Regions from separate parts of the Micromonospora siamensis genome, predicted to be linked through region 2. Evidence: predicted binding sites of a transcription regulator. Region 2 holds the regulator's gene; each other region holds the start of a gene.

Region 1 (3,249 bases), 940 kb from region 2:
CGACGCCACCCTCGAGGCCGGCGTTGACGGCGATCTGCCGCAGCGGGGCGTCCAGCGCGACCTTGACGATGTTCGCGCCGGTCGCCTCGTCACCGGTCAGGTCCAGCTTGTCGAAGGCGGTCTTGCCGGCCTGCACCAGCGCCACGCCACCACCCGGGACGATGCCCTCCTCGACGGCGGCCTTCGCGTTGCGAACGGCGTCCTCGATGCGGTGCTTGCGCTCCTTGAGCTCGACCTCGGTGGCCGCGCCGACCTTGATCACCGCAACACCGCCGGCCAGCTTGGCCAGGCGCTCCTGCAGCTTCTCCCGGTCGTAGTCGGAGTCCGACTTGTCGATCTCGGCCCGGATCTGGTTGACCCGGCCCTGGATCTGCTCGGCGTCACCGGCACCGTCGACGATGGTGGTCTCGTCCTTGGTCACCACGACCTTGCGGGCGCGGCCCAGCATGTCGAGGCCGACGGCGTCCAGCTTGAGGCCGACCTCCTCGCTGATGACCTGGCCACCGGTGAGGATGGCGATGTCGGCGAGCATGGCCTTGCGGCGGTCACCGAAGCCCGGCGCCTTGACGGCGACCGACTTGAAGGTGCCCCGGACCTTGTTGACGACCAGGGTCGCCAGGGCCTCGCCCTCGAGGTCCTCGGCGATGATCAGCAGCGGCTTGCCCGACTGCATGACCTTCTCCAGGATCGGGAGCAGGTCCTTCACCGAGGAGATCTTGCTGTTGACGATGAGCAGGTAGGGGTCGTCGAAGACGGCCTCCATGCGCTCCGGGTCGGTCATGAAGTACGCGGAGATGTAGCCCTTGTCGAAGCGCATACCCTCGGTGAGCTCGAGCTCCAGGCCGAAGGTGTTGCTCTCCTCGACGGTGATGACGCCTTCCTTGCCGACCTTGTCCATCGCCTCGGCGATGATCTCACCGACGGTGTTGTCACCGGCGGAGATGGAGGCGGTGGAGGCGATCTGCTCCTTGGTCTCCACGTCCTTGGCGAGCTTGAGCAGCTCCTCCGAGACGCTGGCCACGGCGGCCTCGATGCCCCGCTTCAGGGCCATCGGGTTGGCGCCGGCGGCCACGTTGCGCAGGCCCTCACGGACCAGGGCCTGGGCCAGGACGGTCGCCGTCGTCGTGCCGTCACCGGCAACGTCGTCGGTCTTCTTGGCGACCTCCTTGACCAGCTCGGCGCCGATCTTCTCGTACGGGTCCTCGAGCTCGATCTCCTTGGCGATGCTCACACCATCGTTGGTGATGGTGGGGGCACCCCACTTCTTCTCGAGCACAACGTTGCGGCCCTTGGGGCCGAGGGTCACCTTCACGGCGTCGGCGAGCTGGTTCATGCCCCGCTCGAGGCCGCGGCGCGCCTCTTCGTCGAACGCGATCATCTTGGCCATACGGCGTTGTCCTCCTGGACACTCACGGGCCACCCGAGTGTGTGTCCCGGATGGGCCGCCTGGTGTACGCACCTTGGGACGTCGCCACCTGGCGACGACGACGTCCTTCGGCCGGGCCGGATAGCCCGCGACGACCGGCCGTGTGCCGAACCGACGTCTCCAACGCCGGCGCGACCATGGCCCCACCGTCCCGACCATTGGCACTCACCGTACGGGAGTGCCAATGACTTGTTTAGCACTCTCCCCTGCCGAGTGCAAGCACGAACGCCTCCGGTCAGCCGAGTTCCCCGGCCAGCCGGGCGGTGTTCACCGGCCCCTCCTGTCCGCGCTGTTCGGCGTACGTCACCACCAGGCCGACCTGCTGCACCAGGTAGGCCGGCACGGAGAGCAGGGCGGCGACGACCAGCGCCACGAACAGCCCGGCCGCCGTGGCGGGCGAGGCGAACGGGTCCGGGCCGGCCGCCGACGTGGCGATGTTCTCCACCACCGAGGTGACGACGCTGAAGAGGATCACCACCACACCCACCAGGCTGATCCGGCCGAGCACCATGCCCAGCCGGTCGTGGAACATCCGGAACGACCGGCCGATCGGATTCTCCCGCTCGTAGAGGTAGATCGGGGTGACCAGGCTCAGCGCGAAGGCGAGGTAGATGCCGGGCAGGAAGCAGAAGCAGAAGCCGACCGCCATCAGCAGGCCGGCCAGCAGGGTCCAACCCCAGAGGCCGAGCGCCCGCCGGAAGCCGTAGCGCAGCGCGCCGCCGACGGTCACCGCCTCACCCAGCGCCTGCCGGGTCACCGCCCAGCTGCCGGCGGCCCAGCCGGCCGCCTGCAACAGGCCGAAGAGCAGGCTGCCCAGGCCGATGACCGCCCCGAAGAGGGCGAGGTCGGTGAAGAAGCCGTCCGGCAGCGGGACCTGGCCGTCGGCGGACGGCGCCGTCGCCGTCGCCAGCCCGTCGGTCGGGAGCAGCACCAGCGAGAGTACGGAGATCGCCAGCGCCGGCACGCCCTGGGTCACCAGCAGCACCAGCGTCAGCACGCGCCAACTGCGCCGCAGCGCGGCGAGGCCCCGGTTCCACCAGCCCTCCAGGCCCCCGTTTGGCGGGTTGACCAGCGGGTCCTGCGGGTCCCAGGCGGCGCCGCCCGGCCAACCGGGCCCGTACGGCGGCACGGCCCCGCGCAGCGGGTCGCCGTACGGCTGGCCCGGCGGGTAGGCGCCATACGGCTGGCCACCGTAGGGCTGGCCCGATGGGTAGGCGCCATACGGCTGGCCGCCGTGCGGCTGGCCGCCATACGGCTGGCCCCCGTGCGGCTGGCCGCCGTGCGGCTGGTCCGGCGGGTAGACGCCGTAGGGCTGGCCCGGCGGGTAGACGCCGTAGGGCTGGCCCGGCGGCTGGCCCTGGTAGGGCGGGTAGCCGGGCGGGAATCCGCTGGGCGCCGACGGGTTCCCCGGCAGCACGCCGGTCGGCGGGAACACGGTCGGCTGCGGCGCGGTGGGCTGCGGCGCGGTCGGCTGCGGCGCGGTCGGGTCGACGGGCAGGGGCGCGGTCGGATCCGCCGGCAGGGGCGCGGTCGGATCGGGCCGTCCCGCCACCCCGTCAGTCGGCCGAGCGGCGTCGTCCGGCTCGCCGGGTACGGCTCCGGGTGGGGGCTGGTCGGACATGGAGCCTCCTCAGCGGCATGGGCTGGAACGGCTCATGATCTTCCCTGGTGCGGCCCCGCCGCGCAGCCCCCGTTCTCCGGCGGCCACGGCGGCGAACCGCCACATCGGCCCGGTGCACCCCCTGCGGGCGCCGGCCCCGGTCAGGCGATGACGCGGACCCGCTCGGCCTGCGGCCCCTTCTGACCCTGGGCGATCTCGAACT
Region 2 (3,249 bases):
TCTTGGCGAAGTCGCGGAGCATCTTCTCCTGGTCGGCGTCGAGCTTGGTGGGGGTGCGGACGTCCAGGTGGACGTAGAGGTCGCCCCGGCCGGTGCCACGCAGGTGCGGCACGCCCCGGGCCCGCAGCCGCAGCGTGCTGCCCGGCTGGGTGCCCGGCTTCACGTCGACCGGCTCCTCGCTGTCCAGGGTCTTGATGGTGAGCCGGGTGCCGAGCGCCGCGGCCGTCATCGGCACGGTCACCCGGCAGTGCAGGTCGTCGCCCTTGCGGGAGTAGACGTCGTGCGGGCGCTCGTGGATCTCGACGTAGAGGTCGCCGGCGGTGCCGCCACCCGGGCCGACCTCACCCTGCTGGGCCAGCCGGATCCGCATGCCGTCCTCGACCCCGGCGGGGATCTTGACGGTCAGCGAGCGGCGGGTCCGGACCCGGCCGTCACCGGCGCAGGTCGGGCAGGGGTGCGGGATGGTGGTGCCGTAGCCCTGGCAGACGGTGCACGGGCGGGCCGAGACGACCTGGCCGAGGAAGGTGCGCTGCACCGACTGGACCTCGCCCCGACCGCCGCACGCCTCGCAGGTGGCCAGGTGGGTGCCGGCCGCCGTGCCGGCGCCGGAGCAGGTGGTGCAGAGCACCGCCGTGTCGACGGTGATCGGCGCCTCGACGCCGAAGGCCGTCTCGTGCAGGTCGAGCTCCAGGCGCAGGATCGCGTCGGCGCCCGGCCGGGTACGCGGGCGCGGCCCCCGGGCGCCGCCACCGGCCGCGCCGCCGAAGAACGCGTCCATGATGTCCTGGAAGCCGACGAACGGGCCGGCCCCGCCCGGGCCACCCGGCCCGCCGGCGCCCCCGCCGCCCGGGGCGAGCGGGTCGCCACCCAGGTCGACGATCTGCCGTTTCCGGTCGTCCGAGAGGACCTCGTACGCGGCGTTGATGTCCTTGAACTTCTCCTGTGCCTCCGGGTCCGGATTGACGTCCGGGTGGAACTGCCGCGCCAGCTTGCGGTAGGCGCGCTTGATCTCGTCGTCGGAGGCTTCCCGGCTCACGCCGAGAATGCCGTAGTAGTCCCTGGCCACTGCGTTCCGTGTCCTCATGTTCGTGTCGCGTTGCGCGGTCGTCGGCCGGAGCCATCTGCCGGCCCGGTGTCGGGGATCAGTTCTGGGCCAGCAGCTCGCCCACGTAGCGTGCCACGGCCCTCACCGTGGCGATGGTGCCGGGGTAGTCCATCCGGGTCGGCCCCAACACGCCGAGCCCGCCGAGCGCGGTCGCCCCCGGGCCGTATCCGGTGCTGACCACGGAGGCGGCCCGCAGGTTGTCGATCTCGTTCTCGTCGCCGATCAGCACCCGGGTGGTGGTCGACTCGGCCTCGCCGATGAGCTTGAGCATCACCACCTCCTCCTCGAGCGCCTCGAGGATGGGTCGCAGCGAGCCCTGGAAGTCGAGCAGGCCACCCCGGGTGAGGTTGGCGGTGCCGGCCAGCGCGATGCGCTCCTCGTGCCGTTCGACGAGGGTCTCCAGCAGCACCGTGGAGAGGGTGGTCATGGCGCCGCGCAGCTGCGGGGTGGCCTCGTCGACCAGCGCCTGCACCAGCGGCGGGGTGTCGGTCAGCTGGCTGCCGACCAGCTTCTCGTTGACCAGCCGGCGCAGGTCGGTGACGTCGTCGGCGGGGATCGGGCCGGGCAGCTCGACCAGCCGCTGCTCGACCCGGCCGGTGTCGGCGATCATGACCAGCATCAGCCGGGTGGTGGAGATCGGCACCAGCTCCAGGTGGCGCACCTTGGAGCGGGCCAGCGACGGGTACTGCACCACGGCCACCTGGCGGGTGAGCTGGGCCAGCAGCCGCACGGTGCGGTGCACCACGTCGTCCAGGTCGACCGCGCCGACCAGGAACCGCTCGATGGCCCGCCGCTCGGCGGGGCTGAGCGGCTTGACCCGGGAGAGCCGGTCGACGAAGAGCCGGTAGCCGCGGTCGGTGGGCACCCGGCCGGCACTGGTGTGCGGCTGCCGGATGTACCCCTCCTCCTCCAGCACCGCCATGTCGTTGCGCACGGTGGCCGGCGAGACGCCCAGCTGGTGCCGCTCGACCAGCGCCCTGCTGCCCACCGGCTCCTGCGTGGCGACGTAGTCCTCGACGATCGCGCGCAGCACGGCGAGCTTGCGGTCGTCGAGACCCATCTCCCCACCTCCTCGCGCGCCCGCCCGGGGCCTGCGGCGCACCGGGGCGAGCATCTTGGCACTCGACTGTAGCGAGTGCCAGTCTACGTCGGCACCCCCGCCGACGCGATGATCACGACCCACCGGCCCGTCCACCGGCGTCCGCCCGTCGTGGATCCACGCCTGGCCGATCGGCGCGCCGAGGGGACCAGTGTCCCCTGGTGTCCCCTTGTCACCAGCCCCTACCGTGACGTCATGACTGAGCCACCTCGCCCACCGGGATCGGGGGAACCCGGCCCGTACCAGCCGGAACCGACCCCGCCCTCGGCCCCGTTCGGCCCGCCCGCAGGCGGCGAGCCCACCGCACCGCTGTCCGGGGCTCCCGGGCAGCCCACAGCCGGCGACTCTCCCCCGCCCGCCGGTGGTTACCCGCCGCCCGGTGGCCACCCTCCGCCGGGCGTCGGCTATCCGACCGGCGGGGCGTACGGCCCACCGGTCGGCTACGCCAACGGCGAGGACAAGACCTGGGCGCTGGTCGCCCACTGGGGTGGCGCCGCCGCCACCTTCTTCACCGCCTGGCTGGGGTTCCTGCCACCACTGATCGCCATGATGGGCCGCGGCGCGCAGTCCCCGACCGTCCGGGCGCACGCCGTGGAGGCGCTCAACTTCCAGCTCACCTGGCTGGGCGCGTCGGTCGCGCTGTCGATCGTGCTGTGCTGCGGCACGGTGGTCACCCTCGGCCTCGGCAGCGTGCTGTTCGTCCTGCTCGGCGGGCCCTGGCTGGTCGGGGTGATCTTCGGTGTGATCGCCGGGGTCAAGGCCGGTGAGGGGCAGCTCTACCGCTACCCGATGTCGATCCGCCTGGTGAAGTGACCCCGCACGGCGGGGCCCCGGCGTGAGGCGGGGCCCCGCCGGCTCAGGGCAGCAGGTCGCGGACCACCGCGTCGGCCAGCAGCCGGCCGCGCAGGGTGAGCACCGCCTGCCCACCCGCGTACCGGTCGGCGTCCAGCAGGCCGGCCGCCCGGGCCCGTTCCGCCCCGGCCCGGCCCGCGTCGTCCAGCGCGGAAAGCGGCAGGCCGGAGGCCAACCGCAGTCGCAGCATCAC
Region 3 (3,249 bases), 580 kb from region 2:
GAGGCCTCGATCTCCTTGCGGATCTGGGAGACCCGGTCGGCGACCTCGGTGGCCTGGCCACCGCCGTCGACGATCGTGGTGTTCTCCTTGTCGACCACGACGCGCCGGGCGGTGCCGAGCACCTCCAGGCCGACCTGGTCGAGCTTGTAGCCCAGCTCGGGGGCGACCAGCTCGGCGCCGGTCTGGACCGCCATGTCCTGGAGCATCGCCTTGCGGCGGTCACCGAAGCCGGGCGCCTTGACCGCGCAGACCTTGACGGTCTTGCGCAGCGCGTTGACGACCAGCGTGGAGAGCGCCTGGCCCTCGACGTCCTCGGCGATGATCAGCAGCGGCTTGCTGTCCTGGAGGACCTTCTCCAGCAGCGGCAGCAGCTCCTCGATCGCCGAGATCTTCTGCGTGGTGATCAGGATGTACGGGTCCTCGAGGACCGCCTCCTGGCTCTCCAGGTCGGTGACGAAGTTCGGCGAGATGAAGCCCTTGTCGAACTGGAGGCCCTCGGTGACCTCCAGCTCGGTGGTGAGCGCGGAGCCCTCCTCGACGGTGATGACGCCGTCGCGGCCGACCCGCTCCATCGCCTCGGCGATCAGCTCACCGATGGTGGCGTCCTGCGCGGAGATCGTCGCCACGTGCGCGATCGACTCCTTGCCGGAGACGTCGACGGCCTTGCCGAGCAGCGCCTCGGAGACCTTGGCGGCCGCCGCGTCGATGCCGCGCTTGAGGCCGGCCGGGTTGGCGCCGGCGGTCACGTTGCGCAGGCCCTCGCGGACCATGGCCTGGGCGAGCACGGTCGCGGTGGTGGTCCCGTCGCCGGCGACGTCGTTGGTCTTGGTCGCCACCTCCTTGACCAGCTGCGCGCCGAGGTTCTCGTACGGGTTGGTGAGCTCGATCTCCTTGGCGATGGTCACACCATCGTTGGTGATCGTCGGCGCACCGAATTTCTTGTCCAGGACGACGTTGCGCCCGCGCGGGCCGAGAGTGACCTTGACCGCGTCCGCGAGGGCGTTGACACCGTGCTCCAGCAGGTGCCGGGCGTCGTCCGAGAAGCTCAGGATCTTCGCCATCTGTATCCCTTCGAAGCGACGTTGCCCCGGCCCGGCGAGCCGGACCGGGGCAACGACACTGATCGGTTGCTTACTTCTCGATGACCGCGAGGACGTCGCGGGCGGAGAGCACCAGGTACTCCTCGCCGGCGTACTTGACCTCGGTGCCGCCGTACTTCGAGTAGATGACGGTGTCGCCGACGGCCACGTCAACCGGGATCCGGTTGCCCTTGTCGTCGATGCGGCCCGGGCCGACAGCGAGGACGGTGCCCTCCTGCGGCTTCTCCTTGGCGGTGTCGGGGATCACGATGCCCGACGCCGTGGTGGTCTCAGCCTCGTTCGCCTGGACCAGGATCCGGTCCTCGAGCGGCTTGATCGCAACCTTGGTCGCGGTAGTCACGGGCATACCCTCCTGGGGTACTTGGTGTCGTTACCGACGGCGAGCCGCCGGCGTCAATCTGCCACATGCCACCGGGCGGGGCCGTCGTCGCGGGTGCCGGTCCGCCTGGCGTCGCGCACCGGGTCCAGCAGGACCCGAACGCTGGCACCCTCCATGGGAGAGTGCTAATCGCAGGTTATGCCGTGGCTAGCACTCCGTCAAGGAGAGTGCCAACCAACCGTCCGGCGAGTCACCGCCAACGCCAGCGCGAAGGGCCGGGCCAGGGGCCAAGTTGCGGCAAGCCGGGCCGTCCGGAAGCACGGGGGCCGCGACCTGCCGCAAGCCGGGCCACCCGGAAGCGAGGGCGAGCGAGGCCGGACCAGGGCCGCCGCGAGCCGACCGGGAGAATGGGGCGGTGGATCTCGACCAGTTCGCCGCGCTGCGCACCCCCGAGGGGTCGGCCGCGCTCGCCGCGGCGACCGAACTGGCCGGCGGCGACCCGCTGACGTCGGCGGCCGCGCTCCGCTCGGCCGGCGTGCCGGCCGGGCTGGCCGCCACCGCGCTCACCCAGGCCGAGCTGCGCCGCCGGGCGGTCGGCAAGTTCGGGCCGGCCGCGGCCGGGATGTTCCTCACCCGGGCCGGGCTGGAGCAGGCCACCCGCGGCCCGGTCGCCGCCCGGCGCGCCCGTCGGCTGCGCGACGCCGGGGTGCGCACCCTGGCCGACCTGGGTTGCGGCCTGGGCGCGGACGCGCTCGCCGCCGCCCGCGCCGGCATCCGGGTGTACGGCGTGGAGGCCGACCCGGTGACCGCCGCGCTGGCCGCCGCCAACGCCGAGGCGGCCGGGCTGGCCGACCTGTTCACGGTGGAGTGCGGGGACGCCACCGCGTTCGACGTGTCCCGGGTGGACGGCGTCTTCTGCGATCCGGCCCGCCGCCGGGCCGGCACCGGACGGCGGATCTTCGACCCGAACGCCTACTCGCCGCCGTGGGACTTCGTCACCGGGCTGGCCGAGCGGGTGGCGTACACCGTGGTGAAGGTGGCCCCCGGGCTGGACCACGCGCTGATCCCGGCGGGCGCCGAGGCGGAGTGGGTCAGCGTGGACGGCGACCTGGTCGAGGCGGCGCTCTGGTGCGGCGGGCTCGCCGAGGTCCCGCGCCGCGCCACCCTGCTGCGCGGGGACGACGTCCGCCGGCTGACCGGCGCCGGTGACCGGGAGGCGCCGGTCGGACCGGTCCGGCGGTTCCTGTACGACCCCGACCCGGCGGTGGTCCGCGCGCACCTGGTCGCCGAGCTGGCGACGGAGTTGGACGCCACCCTCGCCGACCCGGACATCGCCTACCTCTACGCGGACGAGGCGCGGCCCACGCCGTTCGGCCGCTGCCTGGAGATCACCGACGTGCTGCCGTTCTCGTTGAAGCGGCTGCGCGCCCTGCTGCGGGAGCGCGGGGTCGGCCGGGTGGAGATCCTCAAGCGCGGCTCGGCGCTGGAGCCGGAGAAGCTCCGCCGGGACCTGCGGCTGTCCGGCGGCGCGGCGGCGAGCCTGGTGCTGACCCGGGTGGCGGACGCGCCGACGGTGCTGATCGGCCGTCCGGCCGCGGCCTGACGGGCGCGGGCCGTGGGGGAGACCGGCCCACCGGTCGGTTTCCGGCTCGCCGGACCGGTCGCGGCGGGTTAGCTTGTCGGGCATGGCGGGACAGGGCACTCCGGCGACGGCGCTGCTGGCGAAGCGGAGGATCGGCCACCGCACCCACCCGTACGACGTGTCGCCGGACGCCCCGAACTACGGCGCCCTGGTCGCGGCGGCCCTCGGGGTGCCGCCGGAGCGGGTGT

Evidence for each region. The regulator HrcA, encoded in region 2, represses chaperone genes, less so after heat shock. The targets are predictions, from matches to a motif close to GGTTNGCACNCTCNNNNNGAGNGTGCNAACC.
Region 1: a site for HrcA is predicted at 1,583-1,613, ahead of groL (chaperonin GroEL). Genes of this name have one in related genera too.
Region 3: a site for HrcA is predicted at 1,580-1,610, ahead of groES (co-chaperone GroES). Genes of this name have one in related genera too.

What each region holds. Positions count from the first base shown of each region.
Region 1 is NZ_LT607751.1:131,935-135,183, forward strand. It holds gene groL (chaperonin GroEL) at 1-1,387, opposite strand, end outside; gene GA0074704_RS00570 (hypothetical protein) at 1,662-3,047, opposite strand; gene GA0074704_RS00575 (cold-shock protein) at 3,188-3,249, opposite strand, start outside.
Region 2 is NZ_LT607751.1:5,444,662-5,447,910, forward strand. It holds gene dnaJ (molecular chaperone DnaJ) at 1-1,066, opposite strand, end outside; gene hrcA (heat-inducible transcriptional repressor HrcA) at 1,143-2,165, opposite strand; gene GA0074704_RS24795 (DUF4870 domain-containing protein) at 2,400-3,017, shown strand; gene hemW (radical SAM family heme chaperone HemW) at 3,061-3,249, opposite strand, start outside.
Region 3 is NZ_LT607751.1:6,028,312-6,031,560, forward strand. It holds gene groL (chaperonin GroEL) at 1-1,061, opposite strand, end outside; gene groES (co-chaperone GroES) at 1,132-1,446, opposite strand; gene GA0074704_RS27560 (THUMP-like domain-containing protein) at 1,835-3,022, shown strand; gene ybaK (Cys-tRNA(Pro) deacylase) at 3,105-3,249, shown strand, end outside.